DNA from 2 places in the Paenibacillus provencensis genome. Region 1 is predicted to be linked to the other one. Evidence: riboswitches for the same ligand, from Rfam matches in the RefSeq annotation. Region 1 holds a riboswitch; the other holds the start of a gene.
What was found. A riboswitch is a leader RNA that binds a small molecule or an ion and turns the genes downstream of it on or off. The one in region 1 is predicted to bind S-adenosylmethionine.
Positions count from the first base shown of each region.

Region 2: linked by a shared signal. The riboswitch ahead of ACFQ3J_RS22140 (methionine ABC transporter ATP-binding protein) and the one ahead of metA (homoserine O-acetyltransferase MetA) in region 1 are both predicted to bind S-adenosylmethionine.

Region 1 covers NZ_JBHTKX010000001.1:2,515,709-2,523,783, forward strand. Annotated here, with positions in the region: gene ACFQ3J_RS12100 (aminotransferase class I/II-fold pyridoxal phosphate-dependent enzyme) at 1-782, opposite strand, end outside; gene ACFQ3J_RS12105 (aminotransferase class I/II-fold pyridoxal phosphate-dependent enzyme) at 775-1,962, opposite strand; gene metA (homoserine O-acetyltransferase MetA) at 1,999-2,916, opposite strand; SAM riboswitch class I at 3,053-3,178, opposite strand; gene corA (magnesium/cobalt transporter CorA) at 3,642-4,577, shown strand; gene ACFQ3J_RS12120 (HRDC domain-containing protein) at 4,656-5,660, opposite strand; gene ACFQ3J_RS12125 (ROK family protein) at 5,851-6,756, opposite strand; gene ACFQ3J_RS12130 (MOSC domain-containing protein) at 6,778-7,386, opposite strand; gene ACFQ3J_RS12135 (5'-3' exonuclease) at 7,668-8,075, opposite strand, start outside.
Region 2 covers NZ_JBHTKX010000005.1:61,747-69,821, forward strand. Annotated here, with positions in the region: gene ACFQ3J_RS22125 (thioredoxin family protein) at 1-319, shown strand, start outside; gene ACFQ3J_RS22130 (COX15/CtaA family protein) at 606-1,499, shown strand; gene ACFQ3J_RS22135 (Cthe_2314 family HEPN domain-containing protein) at 1,704-2,435, shown strand; SAM riboswitch class I at 2,567-2,712, shown strand; gene ACFQ3J_RS22140 (methionine ABC transporter ATP-binding protein) at 2,900-3,916, shown strand; gene ACFQ3J_RS22145 (methionine ABC transporter permease) at 3,913-4,581, shown strand; gene ACFQ3J_RS22150 (MetQ/NlpA family ABC transporter substrate-binding protein) at 4,700-5,536, shown strand; gene ACFQ3J_RS22155 (SDR family oxidoreductase) at 5,689-6,459, shown strand; partial or broken gene ACFQ3J_RS22160 (NifU family protein) at 6,559-6,768, opposite strand; gene ACFQ3J_RS22165 (YuzB family protein) at 6,889-7,140, shown strand; gene ACFQ3J_RS22170 (NAD(P)/FAD-dependent oxidoreductase) at 7,161-8,075, opposite strand, start outside.

The sequences.
Region 1 (8,075 bases):
GAATGTGCCATTCTTGCACCCAGTGTCTTCATCCCGCGCATGAGCAGCCAGGATTCCTGAGCACCAAGAACCGTGCCAAGACCATTCTGCAGCTTCTTCAGCTCGTTGCCAATGGCCTCTGTACGGGCTACAGCAAGACCGGCAAGCACATCACTATGTCCACCGAGGAATTTGGTTGCACTATGCAGAACAATATCTACACCTTGTTCGATCGGCCGCTGATAATAAGGAGTCATGAACGTATTATCAAGGAGTGTAATCAGACCTTTCTCCTGAGCCCAAGCTGTCACTCCTGCTACATCGGTAATACGAAGCGTTGGGTTCGACGGTGTTTCCATAAATACAGCTTTGGTATTCGAACGATATGCAGCTTTGACCTTGTCCAGATCCGTCATATCGACAAATGTGGTTTCAATATTCATCCGGGTCAAAATCGTGCTGAGCAAGCGGTAAGTACCTCCATATACATCCTCAGTAGCGATAATATGATCTCCCGCAGAGAAGATCATTAGTGCACTGGAGATGGCGGCCATTCCAGAGGAGTAAGCAAATCCTCGAACGCCTCCTTCCAGTAAAGCAATATAGTCCTCTAGCGCCTGGCGTGTCGGATTCCCTGAACGGCTGTAATCATGAACCGGTGGAGAGAATATATCATGATGATGAAAAGTGGAAGCCTGGTAGATCGGCACACTGGAAGCGCCTGTGCCTTCATCAATCTCTGCCCCGAAATGCAGGAGCTTCGTATCAAATTTATAGGAGTCGCCGCGGTCTGTCTTACTCATGTGCTGCGCCTCCCTCAATCTCTTGATGAGCCTTATCAAACGCCTGACTTAAATCAGCAACGATATCATCAATATGCTCGATTCCAACCGAGAAACGAAGCAGTCTCGCATCAACACCGATCGCATCGCGAATTTCCACCGGAATATCCGCATGGGTCTGTACAGCCGGATAGGTCATAAGCGACTCTACTCCACCCAAGCTCTCCGCAAAAGCGACCAGCTTGATATGTCTCAGGATCGGCTCCACATATCTTGCATCCTTCACTTTGAAGGAAAGAATACCTGTGTTGCCGCTGGATTGTTTATTTTGAATCTCATGCCCTGCATGATCCGTAAGTGCAGGATAATAGACATCTGTAATTAGTGAATGCTCGAGTAGAAATTCTGCCACTTTGGTCGCGTTGTATTCATGCCGCTCCATACGCAGCGCGAGTGTCTTCATACCGCGCATCAGCTGATAGCTGTCACTTGGAGAGAGTACAGCTCCAATTGAATTATGTAGAAAAGCCATCTCTTCCGACAGTTCTTTACCCTTCGTTACAATGAGGCCACAGAGTACATCGTTATGACCGCCCAGATATTTGGTAGCACTGTGCATAACAATATCTGCGCCAAGCTCAATGGGACGCTGGAAATACGGTGTAAGCAGTGTATTATCCACAATAGACAATAGTCCATGCTTTCTTGCCCAGCCACAGACTTTCTCAATATCTGTAATCATCATGAGGGGATTGGTCGGTGTCTCAATAAAAATGGCTTTGGTATTTTCATTTCTTACACTTTCGAGTGCGTCAATATCATTCGTGTCCACGTAGCTTGCGGTAATGCCGTTCTTGGACAAGATCCTCTCCACCAAACGATACGTACCGCCATAAAGATCAAGCGAAATAATCAGATGGTCTCCTTGCCCGAATTTGGCAAAGATCGTCATAATTGCCGCCATACCCGAGCTGCATGCGAACCCTGCATCACCAGATTCCAGCTCGGCTGCTGCTTCTTCCAGAACCTTTCTGGTTGGATTCGTCGTACGAATATAATCAAATCCAGTACTTTGACCAAGCTTTGGATGTCTGAAGGCAGTAGATTGGTAGATCGGGAAATTAACTGCCCCCGTCACCGGCTCTTTCACTGACCCAATCTGTGCTAATCGGCTTTCAATGTTTAGTTTATTGTCTCCCATTCGTAACATCCTCCTCTAAGTTAGGTAGAATTCAACTTAAATTTGTGGTCCAATATCATACGGCGTCTCTTGGTATACATAATAGTTGAGCCAGTTAGAGAAGAGCAGATTGGCGTGGGCTCTCCAGGTCGATGGCGGGACCTTTGAAGGATCATTATTTGGAAAATAGTTATACGGTAGCTTCACATCAAGCCCTTTGTCCTTATCCCGATCATACTCCCATTTCAAAGATAATGGATCATATTCGGAATGGCCTGTTACAAAAATCTGCTTCCCATCCTCAGTAGCTACGATATAAACCCCGGCTTCCTCTGATTCAGACAGGATCTCAAGACCAGGGACCTGCTCAATATCCTCTCTTGTCACTTCCGTATGCCGTGAATGCGGTGCGAGGAACACTTCATCAAAGCCTCGGAGCAGCTTCACATGAGATTTGTTGATCGTATGATGGAACACGCCAAAGCATTTTTCAGGAAGGCCCACCTTCGGCACATTAAAGTGATGGTATAGACCGGCTTGTGAGGCCCAACATATATGCATTGTAGAGGTTACATTCGTTTTGGTCCATTCAAAAATCTGCTGGATCTCTTCCCAATAGGTGACTTCCTCAAAATCCATTTGCTCAACGGGCGCTCCAGTAATGATCATGCCGTCAAAGCGAAGATGCTTAATCTCGTCAAATGTCTTGTAGAACATATCCAGATACTCTTGAGACGTGTTCTTGGATACATGAGACTTGGGATGAATGAGCACAACATCGACTTGAATTGGTGTATTACCGATCAGGCGGAGCAGCTGTGTTTCGGTCGTTTCCTTCGTAGGCATGAGATTCAGTATCCCAATACGAAGGGGCCGGATATCCTGCCTGTACGCATGGCTTTCGTCCATGACGAAGATGTTTTCTCCTGCAAGCACTTCCTTGGCTGGTAAAGCGTCTGGAATTTTAATTGGCATTAATACTCCTCCTTTAGTGGTGTTTGAAGAGCGAATATCATGAGAGCATGGGGGAGCGAGAATATTTCGTCCTAACACAAAAAGACCTTACTCGGTAATCGAGAAAGGTCATCTGTTCGTATTCGAAAATGCGCCTCTCTCATCTCTCAATTCGTCTGTAGCCTTAATAATAAGATCAGACGACTGCAAGAATTAGCACCGTGCATATTTGCCGGTTGCCGGGTATCATCGGGCTAGTCCCTCCACCTACTCTTGATAAGATTTCGCTATATTTTGTTGTCATATAACCATTACTATAATGATTAGTGCGATATTCGTCAAGAACTGGAATTTCAAAAATAGGATCAGACGACAGCCAGACGACAGCCCAAGAAGATAAAGCACCCGTTTCGCTTAATATACATAGACTGCCTATATAAATAGTGTAATATTTTCATTCTTGATTGCTTAATTCGAGAGCGTTATACTAGTCAAGTGTTAAATATAAAAAATGATGGGGTGACGTAAAATGGAAGGCGACCCGAGGCCTAACTGGCAGCCGAATAAAGATAACCATATAGGATGTACCATCAGCTTGCCGGGTGGACGGGAGTGCATATTTTACGAGCGAATCCTCTTCTCTATACCTGCTTAATTTGTGTGGCCCTTCACCTGTCCAGCACTGATGCGTTCACTTTCCTTCGCTATTCAGCTGTTTACGGGAGATTAATAAGGAGTGGATACACATGAAAATAAGACTGGTGAATGAAGGGGTTTTTACTCCGTTTGACAACATTGAAGATACCATTACTCCTCCCGCTGAAGGATTCTACTGGATTGATGCAGATGTCGATGATCTGGCTGTGCTGCAGCCGCTCTTCTCCATGCATGATCTGGCCGTTGAAGACTGTCTCAGTGAGGAAGAACAGCGTCCAAAGCTTGAAATATATGAAAGCCATTATTTTATCGTCGTTAACAGCATCCGGTTTGATGATGAAGAAATATTTTTGCGTGCCGTAAACCTTTTTCTTGGACGACATTACATCATTACCGTTACGAAGCAGAAGGTCAATGAGCTGCGCACACTCAAGCCTATACTGTGGGAAGAAGAAGTCAGCACACCTGACCGTTTCCTGTATTACCTCGTCGATTCGATCGTCGACAATTATTTTACAGTCGGTGACCGGCTTGAAGCACGGATTGATGAGCTGGAAGAAGACATTCTGATGCATACCAAGAAGTCGCATCTGAACGAAATTATTGGACTTCGAGGCGAAATTCTGTGGTTAAGAAAGGCATTGTCGCCACAAAAAGAAGTCATCAATACGCTCAACAAAAAAGATCTGCGGCTTATTGATGACCAGTTACAGAAATATTTCAGCGACATTTATGAAAATGCGGTGAAAATATCTGAAACGTTCGATACGCTCCGTGATCTGATGGGTAACTTGCGAGAGGCTTATCAATCTAGTATTTCAAACCGTGCCAATGAAATTATGCGTGTGTTCACCGCGATCACTACGGTGTTCATGCCATTAACTTTGATCACAGGAATCTATGGGATGAACTTCAACAACATGCCGGAATTAAATTATAAATATGCTTATTTTATCGTCATTGGAGTGATCGTCGTACTCGGTCTATCCATGTACTGGATCTTCCGCAAGAAAGACTGGATATGAAATCTCCGTCATTATCATATGGATACGTAAGGGTCCGGAGCTGTCCTAGACAGAGTTCGGACCCTTTATTTTGATAATCTATCCGACCTGTCGATCTGCTTCTGTCTGTCTTCTAAACCGAATGCGAACCATACGCAGACGCTCGTACAGCTGATCCAGCGGCCCGACAGAAGTAGGATCTTCGCCATATACACGCTGCAGTACCGGCTTCAAGAAGCCCGTGCCCAGCTCGTCATATGCATTCCATATCAGCTCCTGCTCTTCATCGGTCATCCATACTAGCTCCTTGGCAATCAGCGCTTCTGTATCATATCCGCCCTTCTCCAGCTCCTCAAGAAAATCGACCAATTCTCTTCGTGTCAATCCAGAGCTTGTACTGATCTCATCCAAGGAAAGACTGCTTGCAATACCTGTTAGTACAGTCTTCTTCAGAGTAAAACGTTCCAGCTCTTGCTTATACTTCTGCTCCTTTTGCTTGAATACCCAGGTTTCATACTCCTCTTCATTCAGCACTTCATTTACCCAATCTAGCGGAAATGCATGCTCTCTTGCTTCATTTACAGTAATAGCTAGTATCTCTTCCCCATACTCAGCCGCCTTATTATCACCGACACCAGGCAGCTCGCGCAGCTCCTCCAGCGTATGCGGAACATAGGCACTGATCATCCGAAGCAACCGATTGCTGGCAATAAAATAAGGGGCTTTACGCTCTGTCTGAGCCTTCCTTCTCCGCCATACACACAATTCCTGGTATAACTCTTCACGTCCGTAAAGTTCACTATAGCATTGCAGCTTGGTCGCTCCTTGATTTCTCGTCCTTGTGTCACCTGCTTCATGAAACACACCTTCAATGAGGGGTCTATATCCCTCACTCATTTTGACTGCCAGCTGCAAGCGATAAATATGCATCATCTCATTCCATGAGGTACCTTCATACCAGATGTCTGACACATCTTCATCCAAACTGTTCTTGTTCCAGCCCAGCTTCCACAATCCTTCTTCTTCTCCAATCCACAACTGTGCATAATTCACTTCCACTCCAGGAACCGTATTTGAAAGCTGATTCATAAATACAATCTTCATAGCCTTTTGCCCTCCTCCTTAAGTCAGCCCAGCACGTACGATAAAATAACAAAAAAAGCACCCCTCCCACATATAAATGCGAGAGAGGTGCTTCCTCTTGGATTCCGTACTGTTCTGTTAGTCAACATCATACCATAATTAATAAATATTTCAAGAACATAAATGCTATGCGGTCAAAATTTTAATTGTTCTAGTTCAAGCCCAATTCAATTTTTACGTCTTCTTCTTTGGCCAGCTTGGCCAGCGCTAGCGCTCCGCAGATCCCTGCATTATCACCAAGTTCAGGATAAACGACGTATTCATCGATTCGCTCCATAATGCTTGGATGCTGTACATATCCTCCGAGCAGCTTCTTCAGCTGTGCTCTCACTTGAGGGAAGAGCTGCTCCTGCTTCATGACACCGCCGCCCATAATAATCTTCTGCGGAGAGAGAATCAGAACGTAATTTACCAAAGCTTGAGCCAGATAATAAGCCTCCATCTCCCATGCCGGATGATCTGCAGGAAGCTCTATCCCTTGTTTGCCCCAACGTTTAGAAATAGCAGGACCTGCAGCGATCCCCTCCAGGCAGTCGCCATGATATGGACAAAATCCTTCGTAGGTATCATCGGGATGACGTCTTACACTAATATGCCCCATTTCAGGATGTGACAAGCCGTGGATCAATTGCCCGGACACTACGGCTCCTGCCCCAATGCCGGTACCTACCGTGATGTAAATACAGCTGTCCAGTCCTTTTGCCGCTCCCCAGGTATATTCCCCTAAAGCTGCTCCATTAACGTCTGTATCAAAATTCATCGGAACCTGAAAATGCGCTTTCAATTTCCCGATTATATTATAACCGCCCCAAAAGGGCTTTGGTGTTGTCGTAATGTGACCATATGTAGGACTCGATTTGATGGGATCAATGGGTCCAAAAGAGCCTACACCAAGCGCCTCAATCTCATGCTGTTCAAAAAAAGAAATGACTTGAGCCATCGTCTCTTCCGGCGTAGTTGTCGGAAAACTGACTCTTTCAAATACCTCACCCTGCTCATTGCCTACACCGCATACAAATTTGGTTCCTCCAGCTTCTATTGCACCAAGTACTCCCATGATTACCCCTCCGTTATCGTTCTAGGTTGTCTCCAGCTTTGCCAGCCGTTTGCTGAGTGTTTCTTTCCAGCTTGCTGCAAGAGCGGAGAGCGATAGCAATTTCTTAATAGAGCTAATATCAGACTTCCGGTGATGCATTATAACATTAGCCTCCATTACACTTAAGGAATCCTGTTCTCTTGATCGCAGCGTCAAGGAATCCTCTGAAGACACATTGCCCTCTGTCAATACGCGATAATAGTAGCCTGTCAATCCCGTCGTCTGAAAATGAAGCGGAAGCTCTTTGTGCTGATGTTTCAGTCCAAGCTTAAAGCATGGCACCCGGGGCTGGCTGATCTGTACGACCGCTTCACCCAGCTGAAAAGTATCCCCGATATATACATCGGTCTCACCAAATCCCGATACCGTAACATTCTCGCCGAACGCTCCAGGATCTAGAGCACGTCCCAGCAAATCTTCATACACAGCGTATGCTTGATGGTTAAAGACACATACCGCCTTGTCTGCACCACCATGATTGACTAGATCTGCTTGTTCATCACCATGAAATCCTGTTCTGGATAAGAACAGCTGCTCCGCTGTAGGGGATTTGAATATCGCTGAATATATCTCCTTGCTGCCATTCATCATCTTTACTTTACTTCCTACATTTAACGAAACCACACGGGAAGATGCAACATCGCTCGTCAATTTAAACGCCTCCGTCTATCATTTGCTTTCACTTTTATGTAATCGCTTACCGACATGTTTGGACCTTCAGGATATGTAACTCAAGTACTATCATCTCCCGAAATCGATTTTAGGTCAATCGGTAATATGCTATTTTTTATGTAAAAGAGTGCCGGCCATTAACAGCCAGCACTCCACTTCCATATTGCCTAGTAAATCCTGATCAGCAAGAAAAAGCTCACTCAGCCGATCGCTACTCCCATCAATGAGCAGAGACTCTTCATCTCCAGCTCTTCAAATTTGCTGATGATCTGCGCATGATCCAGAACAAGCAGACTGTTCTCAAGCGAACAAGCAACAGGAACCTCACAATGGATTCTCGCAAGCTTGCGTGATAAATGGAGCATATCCATATCTGCTTCAATTTTGTTGCGAATTGAGGGAGATAGATCATCCATATGCTCAAGAATTCCTTCAATGGAATCGTACTCTTGGACCAGCTTCATCGCAGTCTTCTCTCCGATTCCTCTCACGCCCGGATAGTTATCGCTTGCATCTCCCATCAAGCCCTTCATATCAATGATTTGCCGTGGATGCAGCTGCTTCTCTTCATACAGCGATTCCGGAGTATATACCTTATAATTGCCGTG
Region 2 (8,075 bases), on a different contig from region 1:
GTTTGATGTGTCTATCCAATCCTCTAACCTGACTGTTGCTGTATTTAAGGCGGATTGGTGCGGTGACTGCACCTATATCAATCCATTCATGCCTGAGGTCGAGGAGAAATATGCCGATTCCTTATCGCTCATTCAAGTCGATGTCGATAAAGTGGAGGAGGTCAGCCAGGAGCAGAATATTCTGGGCATTCCCAGCTTTGTTGCTTACACCGATGGCCGGGAACTGATTCGTTTTGTTAATAAGAATCGCAAATCACGCGAAGAGATTGAGACCTTCCTGGAACGTGCGGTCGAAGTGTACAAGTCCATTCATAAATAAGAGGCTCGAAAAATTACACCGTTCTCCTTCTAACTAAGAGAACGGTGTTTTGCTGTGTCCTGATGGATATACTGAGATATACTCTGCCTTAAGAAACTTAGGGTGGTATGAAATGAATGTTAGGACGTTAACATTTTGTCACAATCGGTTTATGCCGGAGATTCTTTTATCCGTTATAATTGAACAAGAGCTGATGGATAGCTTCGCCATATTTCAAAACAGCAGGTGAATGAAGTTGAAACATATCAAATTGTTAAAATGGGTCAGTCTCGTGACGACCGTATTCATGTTCTTTGCCACGTTCGGCGGCGGTGTCGTTACCCGGACAGAATCCGGGCTTGGCTGCGGCAATGAGTGGCCGCTATGTCATGGTAAATTTGTACCGGCACACACGATTGCTTCGCTCATTGAGTACTCCCATCGAATTGTGAGTTCAACAGCTGGGCTGCTTGCGGTTGCGACCTTTGTACTATTCTGGTTGTACAGCAAGAAACGCCGCGATTTACAGATTTTTGCGCTATTGACGTTAATATTTGTCATTATTCAAGGAGCCATGGGCGCACTCGCCGTTGTCTTCTCCCAATCTCCACCCGTGATGGCTCTGCATCTTGGGTTTGCTTTTATCTCGCTAGCAGGTGCACTCATGACAACGCTTGGAGCCAGACAGGAAGAGAAATTCGGTGGTCTTGAGCGGTTTGACAGACTGCCCCGTGTCAGCAAGGGGTTCCGCAATCTCGTATGGATTACAGCTATCTATGCCTACGTTGTTGTGTATACGGGCGCTTTTGTAAGTCACACGAGCTCTGCAGGCGGATGCTCCGGCTTCCCACTATGTAATGGAGAAGTTGTGCCTGAGTTGTCTGGCGGAGTCGGCATAGCCTTTATGCACCGGGCTGCTGCGTTTCTGCTTGTTGCTGTCGTTGCCGTGCTCAGTCATTATGCTTATCGTCACCATAAGAATAATCGGGAAATGCAGGTGCTTGGCCTATCTGCGATCGGTCTAATTGTTCTTCAGGTACTCTCTGGTGTTGGATTAATGCTTACCATGAATCGTCCTGAAATCTACATGTTCGTCGTACTGGCACATATGACCATTATTGCCGTCTTGTTCGGCATGCTGTGTTATATGAGCTATGTCGTTTGGAGACTGGCGAAGCCAGCGGGCAGTAATAAGCTGTAACAGAACTAAGCCGGAAGAGAAGTTCATCGTTTCATATCATTTCGGGCAGTCATCTGCTGCCCGGCATACATAACTTTGGCGTTTGTACATATATTGCATGAACTCACTTCTATCCATCGTTTCATCCGTCAGGATAAAGTTATGGTTGTGAGATGCAGAGTTCGGGAAACATAAGCTTTACAGGATGCACAGGAGGACACGCATATGCTTCGAACCTTATTAGGGGAGCCCGCCCGAGTTAACACCGGAGAACTAAAAGAAGCCATGGATACCATGGCGAAGACACTGCAGCTGCTTGGAGCTGCCATAGATAGAGGCAACGACCCTTCGCACGATTATCGCAAGCTCGATATTTGGACCAGAGGTCTGATGACCTCGCTTGATGAACTGGAGCAGAGCACTTTTGCCGCCTCTTTCTTTGCCGGTAAAGTTCATTCCTCCTCTACAGAAGATATGGCACCTGATGAGAAGGCGGATTACGCACGTTATGTTTATTTTTACAAAGATGGCTTTATCCGCATGTTTGCCATCCTGGACAAGCTTGGGAACTTGCTGGATGACTGGTATGATCTTCATACTTCCAAAGTGAAAGTGCATTTCTCCTACTTTACAGTTCTTCGTCAATTTGAATATTTGAAGCAGCATATGCCGCTCGTTCAGGAGCTAAACGATCTTAAAGATCAATATTCAGACTCAATGAATCGTCTCAAAAAACGAAGAAATACAGAAATTCATCATATGAATGTTGAGATGGTGGATGATCTGTGGCAGAAGCATCAAACCCTCCACGGTAAAATTGAGCTGGAGGATCTGAGGTCATTTACACAGGACCTGGAGCTTGGACTTGAGCTTGTATCCAAGAGCGTGATTGCTGCATTTGATTATATTAATAACAACTGGCAGAGGAGCACATCCAAGATACCAACCTCATCATAAGAAATCCGATAAAAATAATGTAATATTTTCCTTTGACAAGTGGTGTGAATTATTCTATACTTTCACTTAGTTTCTGAAAAACGCTGAAATGAATAAGTGAGTTAAAAGTTAAACACACAATTGCATATATGTTCTTATCGAGAGTGGCGGAGGGACAGGCCCTATGAAGCCCGGCAACCGATTCTTTATTGCAGTCAATAAGACTGCTGTACAAGAATGACATGGTGCTAAATCCTTCAAGACCGTAAGGTTACTTACTGGTCTTGGCAGATGAGAAGGAATCGCTTAATTATAAAAAGCTCCTTTTTGTCTAGCAAAAAGGGGCTTTTTCTTTTTTATCTTTTCGGATATTCTTCCGGATGGGTTCGGGTAGAAAGCAAGGCATACGGGTAAAACAAGTGTAAAGAAATAGAAGCTCTGACATAGAGAAGAACGGATTGCAGCAAGTAAGGAGGTACCTAGTTTTGATTGAACTTAAAAATATTAAAAAGGACTACGGCAAAGGAAAACAGGTGACTACGGCCTTGTCCGGGCTTAATCTGTCCATCCAAAAAGGTGAAATCTTCGGCGTCATCGGTCATTCCGGTGCTGGAAAGAGTACGCTGATTCGCTTGATTAATCTGCTTGAGCGACCTACAGCCGGTGAGGTATGGGTCGGTGGTATGAACATGACGAGGCTTGGCAAACAGCAGCTGCAGGCGAAGCGCCGCAAGATCGGAATGATCTTTCAGCACTTCAATCTACTTAGTTCAGCTACTGTATTTGATAACATCGCGTTTCCTCTACGGCTGGCGAAGACAAGTCAGGCGGAAGTCGATCGTAAAGTGAAGGAGCTGCTAGAGCTGGTCGGCCTTACCGAGCATAGTAAAAAGTATCCTTCCCAGCTGTCGGGCGGTCAGAAGCAGCGCGTTGGCATCGCACGTGCGCTGGCTAGCGACCCGGAAGTGCTGCTATGTGATGAGGCAACCTCAGCACTGGACCCGCAGACAACGAATTCCATACTTAAGCTTCTGCTGGATATCAATAAACGCTTTAATCTGACGATTGTACTGATTACGCATGAAATGCATGTTATTCAATCGATCTGTGATCGTGTCGCCGTCATTCATCAGGGCGGTATCGTGGAAGAGGGCCCGGTAACGGAAGTATTCCTCAAGCCACAGCATCCTGTAACCCAGGACTTTATTTTACGCGAAACGGATTCGGGCGACCTGCTCGGAGAAGCCATTATGGCGACGCATTTGGAGTATTCCCAAACGGTCAAAATTACGTTCCTCGGGAGCAAGACTTATGACTCGATTCTGTCGCAGACGGCTAGAAGGCTTGGTATCGATTTTGCGATCCTTCAAGGTACAATCTCAACCATTAAGCAAGTGCCTTATGGACAGCTTACGGTGAGACTTGAAGGGCCACCTGAGCTGATTCGCAGTACAATAGATGAGCTTGTGTCACAGGGTCTTGAAGTGGAGGTGATGGCATGATGGGGCTTGATTTTTCCGTCATCAACTGGGATGAATTCCAGAAGGCCACGATGGATACACTCAAAATGCTGGGCGCCTCCGGAATATTCACTTTCATTATTGGTCTTCCGCTGGGCATTATTTTGTTCATGACTTCCCGTTCCACATCTGGATTCAGCCGAGCTGTTTACAGTGTGCTGTCTGTGATCGTGAACATTCTGCGCTCCGTTCCGTTCATCATTCTGATCGTGGCCATGATTCCGATTACGAAAGAAATCGTAGGAACAGCGATAGGTGTGCTCGGTACCATTCCCCCACTCGTCGTGGGTGCAGCGCCGTTCTTTGCCAGACTTGTTGAAACTTCACTTCGTGAAGTAGATCGAGGTGTCATTGAAGCTTCACAGGCGATGGGGGCATCCACCGGACAGATTATCTGGAAGGTGCTCATGCCGGAATCCCTGCCAGGCTTGCTTGCAGGGATGACAATCACCATCGTAACGCTTGTATCCTATACAGCCATGTCGGGTATGGTCGGTGGTGGAGGACTGGGCGCTCTTGCCGTCAACTATGGATATTTCCGCTATGAGAATGAAGTTATGATCGTTGCCGTTATTATCATGATCGTGCTCGTACAAGCGCTGCAGATGATTGGGGATCGCTTGGTGAAGCACTTTACTCGAAAATAATAGGGAAATAGCAAGTTATTTATTTGAAATAAGAGTTCTATTGGATTTAGGGCATGGACGTTGTATGGTTCATCCTTTATCACATATATCGAGATTATATATAGGAGGGTCATCTGTAATGAAAAAATGGTTCTTATCTGCATTAACTCTAACTCTGGTTCTGGTACTGGCAGCTTGCGGCAATGATTCCGCTCCCGATACAACAGGCAGTGAAGGCGCGGGAAGCACAGAAGAAACAGTAACCTTGAAAGTCGGTGCAACACCGGTTCCACATGCTGAAATTCTGGAGCAAGTTAAACCGATCCTTGAAGAGCAGGGCGTTAACTTGGAAATTGTCACTTTCAACGATTATGTACAGCCAAACGTACAGCTTGATGAAGGTCAGCTTGACGCGAACTTCTTCCAGCACAAGCCTTACCTGGATAACGAAATTGAGACTCGTGGTCTTAAGCTGACTGCTCTGAATCCGGTACATGTTGAGCCGCTTGGTGCATACTCGAATACGATTACTTCTGCAGATGAGCTGCAGGACGGTGCGAAGATTGCCATTCCGAACGATGCAACAAACGGCGGTCGTGCCCTTATTCTTCTGGACAAGAACGGCATCATCAAATTAACAGACAACACGAACATTGAATCCAAGATCAGCGATATTGCAGAGAATCCAAAAAACCTGGAAATTATCGAAATGGATGCAGCGATGCTTCCTCGTCAGCTGGGTGAAGTAGAGCTTGCCGTTATCAACGTCAACTATGCACTTGAAGCAGACTTGAACCCACTGGAAGATGCACTCTTCCTGGAAGATGCAAATTCACCATATGCGAACCTGCTCGTATCTCGTGAGGATAACAAAGACAATGAAGCGATTCAAAAACTGAACGATGCTCTTCAATCGGATGAGATTAAACAATTCATTGAAGATAATTATGCTGGAGCCATTGTACCTGCATTTTAATTAAATAATTGAAAATGATAAACAGTCCCGTCCGGTCCTTTGATAATAAAAAGTGCCGGACGGGACTGTTTCATATGGCCGTTCCTTTCCTTCTGTCCTTCCCTATATTATACTGAAATAGGTAACCGCTCTTGTTAGAAGGAGGAAGGGATTTGGACAATAAAGTCGCCCTTATTACGGGAAGTGCGAAGGGCCTTGGCAAGATGACAGCTCTTCGGCTGGCTGCTGAAGGCTTCGATATAGCATTAAACTATGTGCACAGTAAAAAGGAAGCGGAAGCTCTTCAAGCAGAGATCTTGCAGCTTGGTGTGCGTTGTATTGCAGTACAAGCGGATGTCTGTATAGCGGATGATACAGAGCGACTCGTCACCACGGTTGAACAGGAACTTGGAGATGTAGACATTTTGATTAACAATGCAGGACCGTTCATTCGTGAGCGGAGGCTGTTTGCTGAATATAAGCAAGAAGAGATCATGATGCTGATGCAGGGTAATTTAGTAGGTACGATGCTTCTTGATCATCGGGTGCTGCCTTCTATGCGGCGCAAGAAGTGGGGCCGGATCATTCACTTTGGATTCAGCCATGCAGGAGAGGCCAGATCCTGGCCGCAGCGAGCGGTGTATGCAGCTGCCAAGGTAGGGCTTGTTTCCTTCACGAAGACATTGGCCGTTGAGGAAGCACCATATGGGATTACAGTAAATATGATCTGTCCGGGGGATATTAGAGGAGATCATAAGGAAATGACGATTGAAGCGGTCAGCGGGCTCGTTGATGAAGAGACTCCCCGAGGCAGACCTGGCAGCGGAGAAGATGTTGCACGTGTCATTCATTTCTTATGTCTGGAGCAATCGGACTTTATCACAGGGAATATTATGGATATTTCCGGAGGGCTGGATCCGATAAGACCAACGATCAAGGATTGAAGACAGAGGCCAGAAGTCAGAAGTACCTCAAAAAAAAAGAGTCCCGGCTTCTGCACATGACAGAAGCTTCGGGACTCTCTTATATGACAGTATGGGATATTAGAATACTTGAACGACTTCTTCTACGCCTTCGACTTCTTCGACTAGCGCGCGCTCGATCCCTGCTTTTAGTGTGATGGTGGAGCTTGGGCAACTACCGCAAGCACCCATTAATTTCAGTTTCACAATGCCGTCTTCGACATCGACCAATTCCACGTCACCGCCATCGCGCTGAAGGAACGGACGAAGTTTATCGAGCACGTCAGAGACTTCATCATACATGGTGCTGCTTTGTACGTTTTCGCTCATGTTATCAACTCCTTTCCTTCCCTTTATTATAGTATAAAATACGCCAAAATAAAATGGTAAAAGCAAAAGCAGGTGAATAAAATGAGACCGATTATTGAATTTTGTACCAACAACATGCACTTTGGTACGGATGAGCTCTTTGAAGAGCTTGAAGAGAACATGGACTACGACGTCATCGAGTACGGCTGCCTCAGCAATTGCGGACAATGCAGTATTACCCCTTTTGCACTGGTAAATGGTGAGGTCATCACTGCAGCCAGCCCTAAAGAACTGCATGAAGCCATTTTGTCCAAAATCGCTGAAGCTGACGCATGGGATGACTTGGATATATGAGTGAGTCGGCTTGTCGACAACTAGCCAAGATGACGTTTGGACATCCAGAGGACACCACTCTTCAGAATACGCGGCACACGCCCCATCATGGAGGTCTTGCCCATGAGCCCAAATCCGGCTTTTTTGCCCAAAGCACCCAGTGTGCCTCTCAGGCGAAGAACCTCGACTTTGGGCTCTTCGTTTCTTAGAAGAGCAGAAATGACATGTGCAATTTGCTCGCCTTGCACCTCAGCCGCTTGGGCACTTGGGGCAAAGGGCAGGCTCGCACAGTCTCCGACGACATAGACTTCTCTGTATTCAGGGATTTGATAATATTCATTCAATTTCACACGTCCGCTTGGGTCTTTCTCAACAGGAAGATCCTGCACCAGCTGTACGGGCTGAATTCCTGCCGTCCACACAATGGCATCTGTCCTAATTTCCTCATCCCGGTTATAAATGGAGCCAGGTTCAACGCGGGACACAGAAATTTGATTCTTGATCTCTACCTGATGTTCACTGAACCATTCACCCACGTAAGCGGATAAACGTTGTGGAAACGCAGAGAGAACTCGTTCACCGCGATCGAGTATCGTCACGTTCAGATCAGCACGGCTTTCCCTTATTTCTGCTGCCACCTCAACTCCGCTTAAGCCACCGCCCACAATATGAACATTGGCGTAAGGCTTGAGCTCGCTTAGACGCATATAAGTATCGCGGGTACTCTTAAAGCTTTGAATAGTATTGCTATACTCCTCGGCACCTGGAGTGCCATGGAATCGATCTGTGCAGCCAAGGCCAATCACGAGCTGATCATATTCAATCATTTCCTCATTTCGAAGAGAGATGGATTTTGCATCCAGATCAATGCTCGTCACTTCACCGTATCGATATTCCAATTGATGATGAACCGGATACTGTACCCGAAGATCGTAATCGGACACGGTTCCCGCTGC